One region of the Rahnella sp. CFA14(1/10) genome, then DNA from elsewhere that is predicted to be linked to it. Evidence: predicted binding sites of a transcription regulator. Region 1 holds the regulator's gene; each other region holds the start of a gene.
What was found. Region 1 encodes PurR, which represses purine synthesis genes. Its sites were predicted from a motif close to CANGCAAACGTTTGCNTG; they were not measured.

Region 2: the regulator PurR is predicted to act here: its motif matches at 4,336-4,353, upstream of purM (phosphoribosylformylglycinamidine cyclo-ligase).
Region 3: the regulator PurR is predicted to act here: its motif matches at 1,609-1,626, upstream of aroL (shikimate kinase AroL).

What each region holds. Positions count from the first base shown of each region.
Region 1 covers NZ_SEWS01000001.1:249,347-255,162, reverse strand. Annotated here, with positions in the region: gene cfa (cyclopropane fatty acyl phospholipid synthase) at 1-71, opposite strand, end outside; gene punC (purine nucleoside transporter PunC) at 426-1,643, opposite strand; gene punR (DNA-binding transcriptional activator PunR) at 1,780-2,685, shown strand; gene purR (HTH-type transcriptional repressor PurR) at 2,721-3,746, opposite strand; gene EVX52_RS25730 (YnhF family membrane protein) at 4,051-4,170, shown strand; gene EVX52_RS01195 (C40 family peptidase) at 4,336-5,232, opposite strand; gene EVX52_RS01190 (Grx4 family monothiol glutaredoxin) at 5,695-5,816, shown strand, end outside.
Region 2 covers NZ_SEWS01000017.1:30,865-36,680, reverse strand. Annotated here, with positions in the region: gene ppk1 (polyphosphate kinase 1) at 1-1,321, opposite strand, end outside; gene speG (spermidine N1-acetyltransferase) at 1,763-2,338, opposite strand; gene purN (phosphoribosylglycinamide formyltransferase) at 2,559-3,197, opposite strand; gene purM (phosphoribosylformylglycinamidine cyclo-ligase) at 3,234-4,271, opposite strand; gene upp (uracil phosphoribosyltransferase) at 4,504-5,130, shown strand; gene uraA (uracil permease) at 5,336-5,816, shown strand, end outside.
Region 3 covers NZ_SEWS01000012.1:112,622-118,437, forward strand. Annotated here, with positions in the region: gene EVX52_RS21790 (IclR family transcriptional regulator) at 1-526, opposite strand, end outside; gene aroL (shikimate kinase AroL) at 1,065-1,589, opposite strand; gene EVX52_RS21800 (class I SAM-dependent methyltransferase) at 1,862-2,440, opposite strand; gene EVX52_RS21805 (DUF1471 domain-containing protein) at 2,704-2,979, opposite strand; gene EVX52_RS21810 (DUF808 domain-containing protein) at 3,369-4,289, shown strand; gene EVX52_RS21815 (class I SAM-dependent methyltransferase) at 4,345-5,115, opposite strand; gene EVX52_RS21820 (helix-turn-helix transcriptional regulator) at 5,253-5,816, shown strand, end outside.

The DNA of each region.
Region 1 (5,816 bases):
AGCATCTCACTGGCGATCCGATACCATTGATTGTCCTGAATGCTTTGGTCTTCTATACACGATGAACTCATAGCTTCTCCATCACTTTCTCTTCTGACTTATTAACCTGCCGGGAAAAGCAAAGGCTATTTTTGCAGGTCTTTATGAGAACAGACGACTAGCGTCTCGCCCGATATTCGACACCAACAGAGGAAATTAAGAAGAACGCCTGCGCGCCGGAAGACGGGCAGGAAAATCATCCGTGAAAAGTATTCAAAAAATAAGTGTGACACCGTCCGCGCGTCTGGCTTAAGTATGTAATAAAAGTTTTGTAAAAATGCTATTTTATTTGGTTTTGTTGAGTATAGGCTCGCTGGCAGGCATTCTCAATAGTAAATCGTAATCAATGAAAATGCCCGCTAAGTGACTGTTACATTAGGGTATTATCACTGTTGATTTGCGTGCAGAGTCTGAGTTTCCTGCTCCGGTGGCTGCTCATCGTCTCGTACATTTTTATGCTGTAAAGAGAGCCAGCGGCCCAAAACTACCAACAATAGTGTAGACAGCATGATCGTGACTGTCGCCATGAGCGGGTGCACAATAAATGCGGAAACCAGCATGCTGGCAAGGAAGCAAAGCCCAAGCTGCAAGGTATTCTGCAACGCTGCCGCCTTACCTGTATTAGCAGGAAATGGCATTAATGCATTTGCGACAACAATTGGATAGGTTGCACCATTCACTAAAGCCATCAGACAGAAAGGGATCAGCAAACTTGTCAGCCCGGCATCTGTGAACATAGCCACACAGAACAAGGCCACCATACTGATGCCGTAACCAGTCAGTAACCATGGCAGAATTTTATTGCCGTCCAGCCTGTTGATCAGAACACGGCAACCAAAACCACCGAGCAGGAAAGCGATAGTCTGCGGAACATAGCTCAGCCCGATGGCACCGGGTGAATAGCCCATATCGCTCAGGATAAACGGTGAGCCCGTCAGCCACGCAAAGAAACCCGCTGAACAGGCGGCATAAATCATGACATTCCCGCTGTAAACAGGCGATTTCAATAAAGTCGTAAAGCCGGTTTTATCTGCCTTTGCGTCTTTTGCCGGTTTGTTTTCATGCAGAGTCAGCGTCGTCAGCACTAAAGCGATGGCAACGACGGTCAGCAGGGCAAAAATAGCTTCCCAGTCAAAATGATTGAGCACCCAGGCACCCAGCAACGGTGCAAGAGCCGGAGAAAGCGCCACTAACGGCATAATGCTGGCAAAAGTTTTTTTTGCCACATCGGCAGAAAAACGGTCAACAACGATAGCCTGCCAGGTGACTGCGGCAGCACACACGCCTATGGCCTGTAAGAAACGCAGGGCCAGAAGAGCGCGTACATTCTCAACCCAGATAACACCCAGACAGCCGAACGCAAAAAGTATCAGACCAAGAAGCAATACCGGTTTACGGCCGATTCTGTCCGACAGTGGCCCCCACAGCAACTGACCAACAGCAAATCCACCGAGAAAAATGCTCAGACTTGCGCTGATCATCCCGGGGCTGGTCATCAGACTGGTTTGCATGGCACTGAATGCAGGCAGATACATATCGGTGGCTAAAAAGCCCAGCATGCTCAGACCCGCAAGATAGAGCATAAATCCAAAGGAGGGTTTCATTATTGTCTCGTTAATTTATTTATTGCAGATGATGTGACGCAGATTTCATACCGGGGGCGGAGTTTAACGCTTTGATAACAGGCTTGTGAAACGTTAATATTTGCACTCTGCTATCAAAAAAATTGAAGGCTGGATTATGTGGTCAGAATACGCTCTCGAAGTGGTTGATGCTGTCGCAAGAACCGGCAGTTTTAGTGCAGCTGCGCAGGACTTACACCGTGTGCCTTCTGCCATCAGTTACACCGTCCGCCAGCTTGAACAATGGCTGGCCGTGCCGTTGTTTGAACGTCGACATCGTGACGTAGTGCTGACGCCAGCGGGAAAGGTTTTTGTCGATGAAGCACGGGTTATGACAAAAAAAATGATAGCCACCCGCCGGCAGTGTCAACAGGTGGCGAACGGCTGGCGCGGCGAATTACGTGTGGCGGTCGACCGGATTGTCAAACCCGCACGGACACGGCGTCTGGTGCTCGATTTTTATCGCCATTTTGCGGATACCGAACTCATTATTCACTCGGAAGTGTTTAACGGTGTCTGGGATGCGTTGGTCGACGGGCGTGCAGACGTGGCGATCGGCGCTACGCGCGCGATACCGGTTGGCGGGCGCTTCAGTTTTCGTGATATGGGATTTATGGACTGGCATTGTGTCGTCAGCCCGCAACATCCGCTGGCGCAGCTATCCGGTGCGCTGAACGATGATCAACTGCGACCTTATCCGGCATTGTGCCTGGAAGATACTTCCCGGACATTGCCTAAGCGTGATACCTGGACGCTCGATAACCAGCGGCGTCTGGTCGTGCCGGACTGGACCTGTGCGCTGGAATGCCTGACTGAGGGTTTATGCGTGGGTATGATGCCGGTTCACCGGGTCATGCCGTGGATTGAACAGGGAAAATTACAGGTGCTGGCACTGGAGAATATATTCCCTGACAGCCCGTGCTGCCTGACGTGGGATCAAAGCAATCCTTCACCTTCACTGAGCTGGCTGTTGGAATACATGGGCGATACAGACACCATGAATCAGGAATGGCTGCGCGATTAGAACAAACGCCTGCACAGGCAGGCGTTTGTTATTTGTTAACGACGGTAATCGCGGTACGGGCCGTCGGCGACTGAACGGCGCTCGACCAGTTTCGGATGCACTTCGATGGTCTGGGACTCTTCACGCTTACTGACAATTCTGTCCAGTAACATCGTAAAGGCCATTTCACCCAGACGTTCTTTCGGCTGATGCACGGTTGTCAGCGCCGGGGAGAAGTAACGGGCGTTACGCACATTGTCGTACCCGATCACGGAAATATCCTGAGGAACGCGAAGGCCGAGTTCGTCTGCGGCACAAATTGCACCCATTGCCATCACATCGCCGCCGCAAAATACGGCAGTCGGACGATGCTTCTGCATCAGAATCTTATGCATTGCCTGGTAGCCAGACTCTGGTTCGAAATCACCCTGAACTACCCATTCGTCACGAAGAGGAATATTGGCTTCAGTCAGTGCTTTCACAAAACCCTGGAAGCGGCCGCCGCCGGTATTACGCGCCAGTTGCCCGGGGATCACGCCAATATCACGATGACCGCGTTCAATCAGATAACGACCGGCCATGTAACCACCTTCGAAAGCGTTATCGATAATGCTGTCGGTAAAGTTCTTGCGTGCTTCACCCCAGTCCATGACCACCATGGGAATCGAGCGGTACTCTTCGAGCATATTGAGCAATTCATCAGGGTATTCCGCGCACATCACCAGCAAGCCGTCGACGCGTTTTTGCGCCAGCATTTGCAGGTAGGCCTGTTGTTTCTCCAGGTTATTATGCGAGTTACACAAAATCAGCGTATAGCCTTTGGAGAAGCAGCTGTTTTCCACGGCTTCAATCACTTCGGCAAAATAGGGCGCTTCGCTTGAGGTGGCCAGCAGGCCGATGGTTTTAGTGTTATTGACCTTCAGACTGCGGGCTACAGCACTCGGAGAGTAATGTAACTCTTTGATTGCAAGGAGAACCGCTTCTTTGGTTTCTTCGGCGACGAAACGTGTTTTATTGATGACGTGCGACACGGTTGTAGTGGAAACGCCAGCGCGCTTTGCGACATCTTTAATCGTTGCCATGTAAACAATGACTCCTGAACTCACGTGCTTCAGCACGTTAGCATTATGTTAATCGTTTGCCTGCGAGGATTTAACTGCTGGCTTCTCAAAGGGCAGTGAAATCATTGGGTGGATTCTTCAGAATGAGGCGCGAAATGCTCTCGGGTGAAATCGACCGGCACACAGACGTGTTAACCGACAATTTTCTCTTATAATGCAGGAAAGTGGAAGCAAAATTCTCAGGAACGCATTGTCATTCAACACAAGATTTTAAAGGTTAATTATGAGAAAATGCGTTGGCACACAATGAGTGTGGTATTAAGAAATGCCACAATTTGATCCGAAAGGGGGTTTGATGGACAGCAACCTGAAATTATCGTTGATCACCACGGTATGCGCTTTGCTTATGATTATCGCTTTCAGCTTCACTGCAATAATGAACTGATTCAATAAGTGATCCGCCATAAAAAAGGGCGACGCCTGTCACAGGCGTCGCCCTTTTCAATGTTACGCAGTGACCGTTACCGCCGATGTTCTTCCCTGCAGAAACGCTTCGTTAAATGCTATTCAATGGCTGATTAGCGAACCTTCAGACTTAACGAATTGTTTATTATCGGATCGTTTTAGGGGTCATTACCCGACGTGCGCCTACATAGTGGTCTTGCCAGTAATCATCGCCAAGAGAAGTAATTTTAATGTCTTCGCCCGTTCTTGGAGACTGAATAAACTTGCCGTTGCCAACGTAAACCCCAACATGGTCTGCCGCGCCGCGGTTATTGATTCTGAAGAACACCAGATCACCGCTTTCAAGTTCGCCGCGTTTGACCGGAGCGGCATCGCGCAGGTGATACATTTCATTCGCTGTACGTGGCATTTTTATACGGATCAAATCTTTGTAAGCATAATAAACTAAGCCGCTGCAATCAAAACCGGTATTCGGCGAGGTTCCGCCCCAGCGATACGGTTTTCCTACCTGGTGCATCAGTTTGGTCATGGCCGTTTGCTGAGCATGCTGATAGCGTTTTTTATGTGTTGCACTTAGCGTAATCGGTTTGCTGTCTTCTTCGAATTTCTTACCTTTACGGTGCCGGCCATAGGCTTCTTTTTTACCGGCCTTTTCCGTGCTGTTTTTCGCGAGGGCACGGGTTTTGCTATGTCTCTCTGTTTTGCTCTCGGCCCGCGTGGTCTTGAGTGTCTTTTCTTTTTTACTTTCGGCCCGCGTTTTGGCGCTTCTCTCCGTCGTGGTCTTTCGTTTAACCAGTTCGGTGCTTTTCACTTTCTTCTTCGAATTCTTATCCTGAGTTTTTTGTTCTGTGACGGGCGCGGTTTTCGTTTTTTTACTGTTTTTCGCAGCAACCGTTTTTCGCTTTCGTCGTTCTTCCGGCGCAGCCTGATTAACATGACTTTTACGCTGATCGGCAGAGACACGAGTCTGTGGCGACGCATGTGCCATATTTAAAAACAGCTGGGTAAAGAGCAGCACAAAAAGCGTGAACAGTAAGCGCATAGCTTCGTTACCATGAGTGGTAGGTTAAACATCAGGGATGTCAGAGTATTGCCTAAAAGAACCCGACAAAAAAGCACGAATTGCCTCGATTCTAGATCATATTGTGAGAAAAAGTTAATAGCTTTTTTTATGTCGAAATAACCGCCATTTTTAGTCAAAAAAATGACCGTTTTTCATGATGTTAATATTTGAGTTAATCAGTGGAATTCTGCAAATTTGATCGGATTGATGAACGCCGGAAATGTTATTCCCGATGAATGTTTAAATATGTGAGCCTGAGCGCACCCGCTAAAAATGGTTAAATAAATTGTCAGCACTGAGAAAGACCCCACAAAAAATGGCGTTTTTATCTGATGGCTGCCGTCGTTACAATAGAAGGTATTGTGATTGTACACCGTCTCTTTGTGCTGCGCGTGAAGAGCAATGATCGTGACAGCCTGTACCGGCTTGAGGAAGCAAGAAATGACTACTCCAACTATTGAAAAGATTCAGAAGCAAGTTTCTGAAAACCCGATTCTGCTGTACATGAAAGGTTCGCCAAAACTGCCAAGCTGCGGTTTCTCTGCTCAGGCTGTTCAGGCGCT
Region 2 (5,816 bases), on a different contig from region 1:
GGGAAATAAGAAAGAGTTTTGCGTGAATTTTCAGACCCGGCGCAGAGAAAATAACGTGCACACCGGCTTCCGTCAGGCGTTTCGCCCAGTGAATATTCGCTTCTTCATCAAAGCGCGCCTGCAGTTCGACGACCACAGTGACTTTCTTACCGTTGTGGGCAGCGTGAATCATCGATTCGATGATGCGGGAATCTTTCGCCACGCGGTATATATTGATTTTTATCGACAGCACGTTCGGATCGAAAGATGCCTGACGCAACAGTTCCAGTACATGCTCAAACGTGTGATACGGATAATACAGCAGTACGTCTTGTTCACGGATCGCCGCAAAGCCGTTGCGGAATTTGTCGAACCACAAATGGCGCAGACGGGGGAGCGGACGGTTCACCAGATTGGCTTTGCCAACATTCGGGAAGCCAATGAAATCTTTGAAATTGTGGTAACGGCCACCGGCGATCACCGAATCATAATTGGAGATACCGAGTTTACCGCGCAGCAGCTCCACCATTTCATCCGGCATATCGCGCTGGTAAACGAAACGTACCGGTTCGGCGGTCAGACGCTGTTTCAGACTCGATGACATCAGCTCCAGCAGGCTCGATTCCATTTCCGTGACCAGATCATATTCAGCATCGCGGGTCATTTTCATTGAGTACGCATTCAGCGCATCGTAATCGAAGAAGCCTTTAAAAATATCATCCAGACAATAACGCAGAATGTTATCCAGCAGAATCATTGGCTTACGGCGGCGTGGTGCTTCCGGTGGCAAGTTAACGAAACGCGGCACTTTATCGGACGGAATTTCGAGCAGCGCGTAGTGGATCTCTTCGCCGCGGATAATTTCAACCGCCAGATAGGTGTAATCGTCTTTAAGGAATTGCACCAGGTTGGTGTCGTGATTAATCAGAATCGGTGTGATGTACTGGCGCAGATGATGTTTGAAATACTGGCGCAGCCAGGCTTGCTGGTTTTCGGAAACCTGACGTTCGTTAATAAGGAAAATTTGATTACGCGCCATTTCCAGAAGCAAGTCGTTGTAAAGGCTGTCGAACTCCTGATCAATGCGCAGCACCTTGGCCTGGATTTTTTTCAGTAAATGGCGGGACGCGCCCAGAAAACCTTGTTCTTCGCTGATGAGGATCCGTCTTTTTAAATCGGCGAAACGAACTTTATAAAATTCATCCAGGTTATTGGAATAGATCCCTAAAAAACGCATCCGTTCGATCAGGGGATTGCTTTTGTCAGCCGCTTCTTGCAACACGCGCTCATTGAAGGACAGCCAGCTTAGTTCTTTCTCGATATAAAGCTTTTCCTGACCCATTTTCACTCCGTTCATTTAGCTTGCAACCTGGCCCATACAGGCAAATTTGCCTGAAAACACCGCAATATAGCTCAACATATTCTTCGTGTTGCCCGCTTTTTAAGCGGCCAGCGCATCAGGAAGCCATCTGTGAGAGGGACCTAGTGTCTACTATCAATATTGCGAAAGATTGACAGGAAAGTCCAACATAACAAAGGATGATTTCAGAAGAGTTTATAGCAGGGGAATTATTGCGAGAAAAAGGAGGACAAAGCCTTACATGTGAAGGAGTTCGTCTACCCTGACCGATACGCTTCATACTTCAGATCGCAGGTGCGTTGGCTCCGTTTGCTGACCCGCGCCACTGACTTAAATCAGTGATGCGGGATTCACCCACTTGCCGCCTTCCTGCGAACCGAATTATTTTGGGTATAAATATTGAATAATTTTTACCGCGATAAATTAAATCGCGCTGGCACCCACCAGAGATTCAGGTTTGACCTGAGCAGGCTTGGTTTTGTATTTCGCCAGGAACTGAGGCTGGAAAATACACATGCGGATGGCGCTGCGATATTCGCCGTTCACAAAAAATTCCTGTTTCAGTTCCCCTTCAAGCTCGAACCCTAATTTGCTGTAAATATGGATTGCCTTTTTGTTTTCTTTATCCACAATTAAATACAGTTTGTAGAGGTTCAACACGGAGAAGGCATAATCCATCGCCAGACGGACGGCATCACCGGCAAAGCCTTTGCCCTGATGCTGCGGGTCAATAATGATCTGAAACTCCGCGCGGCGGTGAATATGATTAATTTCCACCAATTCGACCAGGCCGACCGGTCCGCTTTCGAATTCGATAATAAAGCGGCGCTCGCTTTGGTCATGGATATGCTTGTTATACAAATCGGTCAGTTCGACGAAAGCCTCGTAAGGTTCTTCAAACCAATAACGCATGATGCTGGCGTTATTATCAAGACGATGAACAAACGACAGGTCGTCCTTTTCCAGTGGACGTAATCTGACGCTGTTATGGCTAAACATGGGGTGTTCCTCAACTATACAAGCCGTTTTATGAGGGTAACCTTCGTAAATATAAAATCTGAAACAACCGTGGTTCAGATGAAGGTCGGCGCACAAACGACGTTTAAACGTGCACCGGGACGGGCATTATATCGGGCGAAATGTAAACAAATGTCAAATAACGGAAAATAAAAAACCGGCACGTGGCCGGTTTATAGTGAAATCGTGATGCAATGACAGATTAATCTTCCGCGTATCCACGTTCAGAAAGTGAATGGTTATCCAGCAGTGCCTGGCCGTTTTGCAGCGACAAACGTCCCTCAACAAACCAACTGACCACCAGCGGATAAATGCTGTGTTCCTGCGTTTGCACGCGGGCGATCAGATCTTCTTCGGTATCCTCAGCAAATACCGGTACCTTAGCCTGTAAAATTACCGGACCACCGTCGAGTTCTTCAGTCACGAAATGCACGGACGTACCGTGTTCGGCATCCTGATTTTCAATGGCCTGACGGTGTGTATGCAGACCCGGATATTTTGGCAGCAGGGAAGGGTGAATGTTGATCATGCGACCGGCAAAGCGCCGGACGAATTCAGCGGTCAGAATACGCATATAACCGGCAAGTACCACCAGATCAGGCTGGTAACTTTGGATAGCATCGGCCAGCGCAACGTCAAACGCCGCACGGTCTTCATAGGCTTTAACATCCAGCGCATGCGCGGGAATATTGGCTGAACGGGCTCTTTCAAGCCCGTATGCCGCTACTTTATTGCTGAAGACCGCACAAAGCGTTGCATTGATTCGTCCCTGCTGGCAGGCATCGATCAGGGCCTGTAAATTGCTTCCCTCGCCCGATACCAGAACCACAATCCTTTTCATTTTCCTACCCGTCATCAGTCAGTTGTTTTACTGGTTTTATTCAATAATCACGCGTTCAGCGGCATCAGAGGCTTTAATGTAGCCAATTTTCCACGCTTTTTCGCCGTTATCGTTCAGTAATGCAATCGCCTGATCGGCCAGTTCTGCAGGAAGTGCCACCAGCATGCCGACACCACAGTTAAAGGTGCGGTACATTTCATGACGGCTGACGTTACCGGCGGTTTGCAACCAGGTAAAGACATCCGGCCACTGCCAGCTTGATTCATCGATAATCACCTGCGTGTTGTCCGGCAATACGCGGGGGATATTTTCCCAGAAGCCGCCACCGGTCAGATGGACGATGCCGTGAACATCCACGTTTTCGATCAGGTTCAGGATCGATTTCACGTAAATTTTGGTCGGTGCGAGCAAATGATCAGCCAGCGGTTTGCCTGCCAGATCGGTGGTTTCCGGGTCGGTCTTGCTGACTTCCAGAATTTTGCGCACCAGAGAATAACCGTTAGAATGCGGGCCACTGGCGGCCAGACCAATCAGCACATCCCCGTCAGCCACTTTGCTGCCGTCGATGATTTCTGATTTTTCCACCACGCCCACGCAGAAGCCTGCCACGTCGTAATCTTCGCCGTGATACATGCCCGGCATTTCAGCGGTTTCACCGCCAACTAACGCACAGCCAGACTGTTTACAGCCTTCTGCGATACCCGTGATCACGCTGGCAGCCGTATCGACGTCCAGTTTGCCAGTAGCGTAATAATCGAGGAAGAACAGGGGTTCGGCGCCCTGAACGATCAAATCGTTGACGCACATCGCGACCAGGTCGATACCGATAGTATCGTGGCGTTTCAAATCCATCGCCAGACGCAGCTTGGTGCCAACGCCGTCGGTACCCGATACCAGCACGGGTTCACGATATTTTTGCGGCAGCGCGCAGAGGGCACCAAAACCGCCCAGTCCACCCATGACTTCAGGGCGGCGAGTCTGTTTTACTACACCTTTAATGCGGTCTACCAATGCGTTACCGGCATCGATATCTACGCCTGCGTCTTTATAGCTGAGAGAGGTTTTGTCGGTCACTGCGAAGTCCCCACGGCGGTTTGGGTTGGTGGTTGAAGAATAAAGCGGGGCAATTCTAACAGTGCAAGCAAACGTTTGCGAGCGCCTTATTCGATGAGGGATTTTAGGCTGTCTATACTCTAACCGGGTTAGTGATGATCCAGATCAGGCTATTTGGTATGGCGTTCAAAAAAAATGGCGTTATAATCTCGCGATTTTTTTTTGCAGCTCAACCACCTTAGGAGAATAAATAATGAAGATCGTCGAGGTGAAACACCCGCTGGTGAAACACAAGCTGGGCCTGATGCGTGAAAATGACATCAGCACGAAACGTTTTCGCGAACTGGCTTCTGAGGTGGGGAGTCTGCTGACGTATGAAGCGACTGCCGATTTAGAAACTGAAAAAGTGACGATTGAAGGCTGGAATGGCCCGGTCGAAATTGATCAAATCAAAGGCAAGAAAATTACCGTAGTGCCTATCCTGCGTGCCGGTCTGGGCATGATGGAAGGCGTACTGGAGCACGTTCCAAGCGCGCGTATCAGCGTAGTCGGCGTATACCGTGATGAAGAAACCCTGAAACCTGTGCCGTATTTCCAGAAGCTGGTTTCTAACATTGAAGAACGTCTGGCTCTGGTGGTTGATCCGATGCTGGCGACCGGGGGGTCTATGATTGCGACCATCGACCTGCTGAAAAAAGCTGGCTGCCAGAGTATTAAAGTCCTGGTGCTGGTTGCCGCACCGGAAGGGATCGCCGCTCTGGAAGCTGCGCACCCGGACGTTGAGCTGTACACCGCCTCGGTGGATCAGGGGCTCAATGATAAAGGCTACATCATCCCGGGGCTCGGTGATGCGGGCGACAAGATATTTGGTACGAAATAAGTTATTAGCCGACTGAGAAGTCGGCTTTTTTTTGCTCGTCATACTTCAGGCTGCGGATGCGTTGGCTGTGCCTGTTCACCCTGAGCGCATAATTATCTGTGCCTCCGGGGCTTACGGATTGGCCGCCTTTCTGCAACCCGAATTATGCAGAGCAAAAGGTTCTGTTTAACACCACATCACAAACACCTTTGAGAGGATCACATTCATGACCCGTCGTGTCATCGGGGTAAGCGAACGTCCGCCATTGCTGCAGACGATTCCCCTGAGTTTCCAGCATCTGTTTGCCATGTTTGGTGCCACCGTTCTGGTGCCTATTCTGTTCAAGATCAACCCGGCAACAGTGCTGCTGTTCAATGGCATAGGGACTTTGCTGTATTTATTTGTCTGTAAAGGGAAGATACCCGCCTACCTCGGCTCAAGTTTTGCATTTATTTCTCCGGTGCTGTTGCTGTTGCCGATGGGGTATGAAGTGGCGCTGGGCGGCTTTATTGCCTGTGGTCTGTTGTTTTGTCTGGTGGCGCTGATTGTTAAGAAAGCCGGGATTGGCTGGATTAACGTGATGTTCCCTCCGGCGGCAATGGGCGCAATTGTAGCCGTTATCGGGCTGGAGCTGGCGGGCGTGGCGGCGAACATGGCGGGGTTGCTGCCTGCTGATGGCGCTGCGGTGGATTCCACCACCATTACCA
Region 3 (5,816 bases), on a different contig from region 1:
ACAGAACTTCCCTGCTGGCCGGTGAATTAGCAGAATGCACCTGATAGTGACCGCTATAACGTGCGAGAACATCATCATCGGTATACCGCGCAAGAATCGCACGCCCGATGGCAGTTTCATGCGCAGGCAGGAGGCTTCCGGCTGGCGTGACCACTTGCAGATACGTTCTGCCGGGAAACATGCGCATAACCATGATGTCGCGTCCTTCCAGCATGGAAATATAACCCGTGCATTGCGTCAGCTGGCTGAGTTGCGCCATATACGGTGACGCTAAATCGACCAGCGGAGTCGATAAATAATGACTGGAAACAGCCAGTAATAATCGTCCGATCCGGTACAGGCGGCTGTCAGGATCACGTTCCAGCAGTCCTTCTGTTTCCATCGTCATCAGTAACCGGGAAACCGTACTTTTCGGTAATTTTAAATTTTCAACGACATCACTGAACGACAAACCGGGATGCCCCTGACGGATCCCTTGTTTTGAAAATAGCTTCAGTACTGCCGCCGCATTTTCCAATGTAGTCATAAAGGCGCGAGTTCCGCTATATGGAACAAGGTTCCTGTTTAGTTAAATAAAAATTAAAGCTGATACGTGTCAGCGTCAAGTCGTTTATTTTTCACGCAGGATGAAATACACAAAGGAATATGCTTAAAGAAATTCCTAAAGCCATTAGATTGAGAGGAAGGAGAAATAAATGCCGAGTATTAATGAGGTGACTGATGTAAAAACCAGCAGATTATCGTGATTAAATATTACGCAAAATATAAAGAGCGATAGAAGCTTCAATGAGAATAATGGTAACCGACCAGATGGCGGGCATCACTTTGGCATGCTGGCTGAAGAACGACATTATGGATTTCATCATGAGTTCCGCTGTTAAGTAATCACATGGGTTATTATTTTACGCCCACCTATACATCAGTACAATACTTAAGCGTACGTGATCTCCGTCACGTCACATGGCCCGTTTTGTTTACACCGGCTTTTCCCGGAGCCACGGCTCAGAACGCGCAGACATAAAAAAACGAGCCACCGGGCTCGTTTTGTCAGATATCAGGGGAATTCAGCGCGCCATCGACAGCGCCAGTGCATCCATAATCAGATTCACCACCCTCTGCGGCTCCTGAGTTCCGTCAACGACATGATGGGCCGCCTCCTGATAAAGCGCTTCCCGCTCATTCAATACTTCCGTCATTTCTTCCGTGATCGGCTTGCCTGTTAATGTCGGACGCTGATCTTCCAGCGGTGCATCTTCCAGACGATTTGCCAGGGTAGATGCAGGGGAACGCAGATAAATGACAGTACCATTCTGGCCCATAAAGTCGCGATTTTCCCGGGACAGCACCACGCCTCCCCCTGTGGCAACCACGGTGAAGGGCGAGCAAATAGCTTTTAATGTCTCAGTTTCACGACGGCGGAAGCCCTCCCAGCCCTCACGCTCAACAATATCTGCCACGCTGAGGCCAGAAGTACACAGCAACGCCAGATCGGTATCGACAAATTTGTAGCCCAGCGCTTTAGCCAGGGCATTGCCAACGGTTGTTTTACCCGCACCACGTGCGCCGACCATGAAAATGGTTTGTGTCATTACCGCTATCCTTTATTCCCTGGGAGCCGTTAGCCCGCCTGATGAAAATCCATCATCAATATGAAGTATGTGTCAAAAATGGTCATTGTACTGCCCTGCATGCGTACTCGTCAGATAGTACAACAAAAAAGCCTCACTGGCAGATTTTTGTCACCTGCCGGTGAAGCTTCTGTAGCGTTTTATTTACGCCGTTAAGGGCATCATACTGAAAAATCCTTGCTGCGCAACGGCCTGCAATAAGCTTTGCGAGCCCTATCCTCTAAGTTGCTGTATCAGCGGGGTTTACAGATATAGACCAGGGCGGGCGGAAAATTCTTCACTACCCGGATTTTTTTCCAGGTGAAGTAGCGTGATAACAATTTCTCTGACAGAGGGCTGTACTGGAATAAAACCAGCACGCCGTCCTTTTCTTTCAGCTGTTGCCGCGTGGTCTGCAAAATTCTGATACGGGTACGCAGAGGCATCGAGAGCAATGGCAGGCAGGAAAACACAGCATCATACGACGTGCTCATATGCTCGGCTGAATGTGCCATCACCTGTAAACGGCGATCTTTCATCTGATTAAGCTTACGGATAAACGCGGGCTGGATTTCAAAAGCCTCAAGCCGGGCGTCTGCCCGCATACGGCTCAGGATGCGGCGGGTCAGAACGCCGTCCGCCGCGCCAAGTTCGGCAATATCCAGCGATGTCGTCCAGTCAATCTGACTGAGCATCGCATGGCACAACCACGGTGACGAGGGCATAAGGGTTCCCATGGTGCGTGGTGAAGTAATAAAATTCTGCAAATAAAAAAACTGGTTCTGAATCGAAATCCCGGTGTTCTTAATTGTCATTATTGCGGCATTTAACATTTAAACGTCCTCCTGGGGGATATAGACTTCAATATCACTTATAAATTCTTAAGAAATGATTATTAAGAATAAAAAAGTGCCAGGAAGTTTAATATAAATTAAATCCTATGAGATGATTCTCAAAATAAACCGGCGAAGAGAAAAGATAAAAAGAATAAAAAAGGCCAATGTCAGGTGACATTGGCCTTCTCAATTCCCTATAACACGATTGAGCCTAATAAAAATTAGATAAATCAAGCGTTTCGCTTTAAAATATCTGCTTATTATTTATACAACTCAACACTGGCACGGGTCAGACTTGAATCCCCCGGGGTATCCGCACCAATCACACGGTAGTGGCTCGCCCCTTTGTCGCTGGCAATCTGGTTCAGCTGGTCGTGCAAACTGCCCGGGATGGTGCTAGGCGCACTGACGGACACCATGCCCAGTGACTGATAAGTACCGCTTTGCGCCTGCATTTCTGAAATAGGCGTCGCAGCCAGGGCAGAAAATGAAGCAACAGTAATAGCAACAGCTGTAATTGCAGGTAACAGTTTCATATTACGCACCTTTCTTTCGTTAGTTTCGTTAATTAATGGGGGCGGAAGCAATCCGTTGAATTAATTATCGCCGAAGCAATGAAAGCGGACGTAATACAATGTAAAGAACTTAAACCATTGTGGTAAAAATAAGGAGAGTATGAAAACAAACATTTCTGCTAGCGTAAGCGCTGGAGAATCAACGATATTTAATGGAGAAAGTATGGAGGAATTTCAAAGTTATTTATAGTTCGCACAACTTTCGCACAAATCGACGCCAGCATGCAATCACTGTTATGATTATTTTGTATGAATTCTCTGTTGCAGTGACCGGCTGTCCTGTCAGGGTTACAGAGTTCGGTTTCCCGCGCGTGCGGAGAACCTTTGCATAATGATAAAAGGGAGTATTTATGGCGGGTGGTAGTCTTCTGGCCTTAATCGATGACATCGCATCGATTCTTGATGATGTAGCGGCGATGAGCAAAGTCGCTGCGAAAAAAACAGCCAGCGTGCTGGGCGATGATTTGGCGCTGAATGCACAACAGGTGACGGGAGTAAAAGCCGATCGGGAATTACCGATCGTCTGGGCGGTAGCCAAAGGCTCAATGATCAACAAAGCCATTCTGGTTCCGCTGGCCTTACTGATCAGTGCCTTTATCCCCTGGGCCATTACCCCGCTGCTGATGATTGGCGGCGCTTATTTATGTTATGAGGGTTTCGAAAAAATCGCCCATAAACTCATGCCGGGCGAGCATCCTGCTGAAGAAAAACCGGCCACCGCTGAAATAAAAAATGAAGCGGATGCTAAAAAGCATGAAAAAGATAAGGTCAAAGGCGCTGTGCGCACCGACTTTATTCTTTCAGCTGAAATCATCGTGATTTCGCTCGGTATTGTCTCATCAGCGCCGTTCCTTAATCAGATCACCGTGATGGTGCTGATTGCGGTGATAATGACTATCGGTGTCTACGGGCTGGTCGGCGCGATTGTCAAAATCGACGACGCCGGTTTGTATCTGAGTAAACTCTCCGGCGAAAACAGCATGATGAAGGGTGTGCGCGCCTTTGGTCGCAGCATCGTAAATCTCGCTCCCTGGCTGATGAAGGCACTGTCGGTGGTGGGAACTGTTGCAATGTTCCTGGTCGGCGGCAGCATCATCAGCCACGGCCTGCCGTTTATGCACAGCCTGATTGAACCCCTGACGCACGGCCACGAAAGCTGGGTGAATACACTGATTACCGGTGCCACTGATTTAGTCGTCGGTCTGATTGTCGGCGCGGCCGTGCTGGCGCTGGTGATAATTGGGCAGAAAATGTTCGGCAAGAAATCATAATACAGACGCTGTGCGCCCTTCCCTCTGTGAAAGGGCGCCTCTTAGGCTTTTATCTTCAGTGCTTCGATGCCACCAGCATCATGATATCACTGGTGAACGTACCGTCAGGCTGGATCTCAAAATGTTGTACCACCTCATCCGACATGACTTTTTGCAGTTCGCGGATAGCAACGGCGAAATGTTCCGGCGTACGCATACGGGCAATCCAACTGGTGAACTCCAGCGGCAGACGATCTGTCGTGACCTCACGGGCAATCAGCCCGGCTTCAGCCACCATATTCAGCCATTCACCTGGTGAATAATTGCAAACATGCGAGGTGTCGCGCAGCACTTCGACGGTTTGCAGATAAATATCCAGCAACGGGTGTCCCGGTGACACCACATCCATCATGATAAATTTACCGCCTGGCTTCAGCACGCGTGCCACTTCGCGCAGCGCCTGCCCGACATCATGCCAGTGGTGCGCGGAATAGCGGCTGATGATCACCTCAGCGCTATGATCCTCGAAAGGCAGCGATTCCGCCATGCCCTGTTGCACAGTGATATTGGTCAGTTGCTTATCCCGGGCAGCCAGCATGACCACATCCAGCATCTGCGCCGACAAATCGTAAGCAATCACATTTTTAACCACGCCTGCGGCAACAAAGCTGGCGTGCCCTGCGCCGCACCCCAGATCAATGACCTGCGCTTCCTTATAGGGTGCCAGCAAGGCAGCGAGACGTTGTAAATCCGCGCCCTGCGAATGAACCGCACTGGTCAGGTAATCCTGTGCCTGTGAGCCAAACTGCTTATCAACAGCCTCACTGTGAGTATTTTTGGTATTCATCATTGCTCCTGTCTGTCTTGTTTTTGTAATAAGAATCTGGGTTTCTCATGTTTCAAAATCACTATAGGCAGAGTTCTATACGAGAACAATATGAGCATTTATACTGGTATCAGTTACTTCCTGTTTAAGAGAATGTCATGACTGATAATGCAGAGTCGCTCAGCGGGCCGAAAGCGCTGGGCACGTTTTTACGTACTCACCGCGAACGTGTCACGCCTGAAATGGTCGGGCTTCCCGGTTCCTCCCGCCGCAGAACCAGCGGTTTGCGCCGCGAAGAACTGGCGCAAATCAGCGGGATCAGTGCAACGTGGTATACGTGGATTGAGCAGGGCCGCGATGTGTCCATTTCCGCTGCGACACTCGACAGACTGGCAAAAGCGCTGCGCATGGAGTCTGCCGCGCGCGAGTATTTATTCAGTCTGGCGTCGGTGAAAGATCCCCGGGTGTTGCCCTCTTCCGGCGCGCCGGACGCCGGCCTTAAAGATTGCGTCAGTCAACTCACCTGCCCCGGTTATCTGCTCGACAGTGCCTGGAATGTGCTGGCATGGAATCCCCAGGCAGGAGCGTTGTTCGGTGGCTGGCTGGGAGTGGATGAACACCCTAATCTGCTGGAGTTCATGTTCCTGCATCCGCTGGCTCGCCGGCTGGTCACAAACTGGCCGGAACGCGCCAAACGGGTGGTGGCGGAGTTTCGCGCCGAA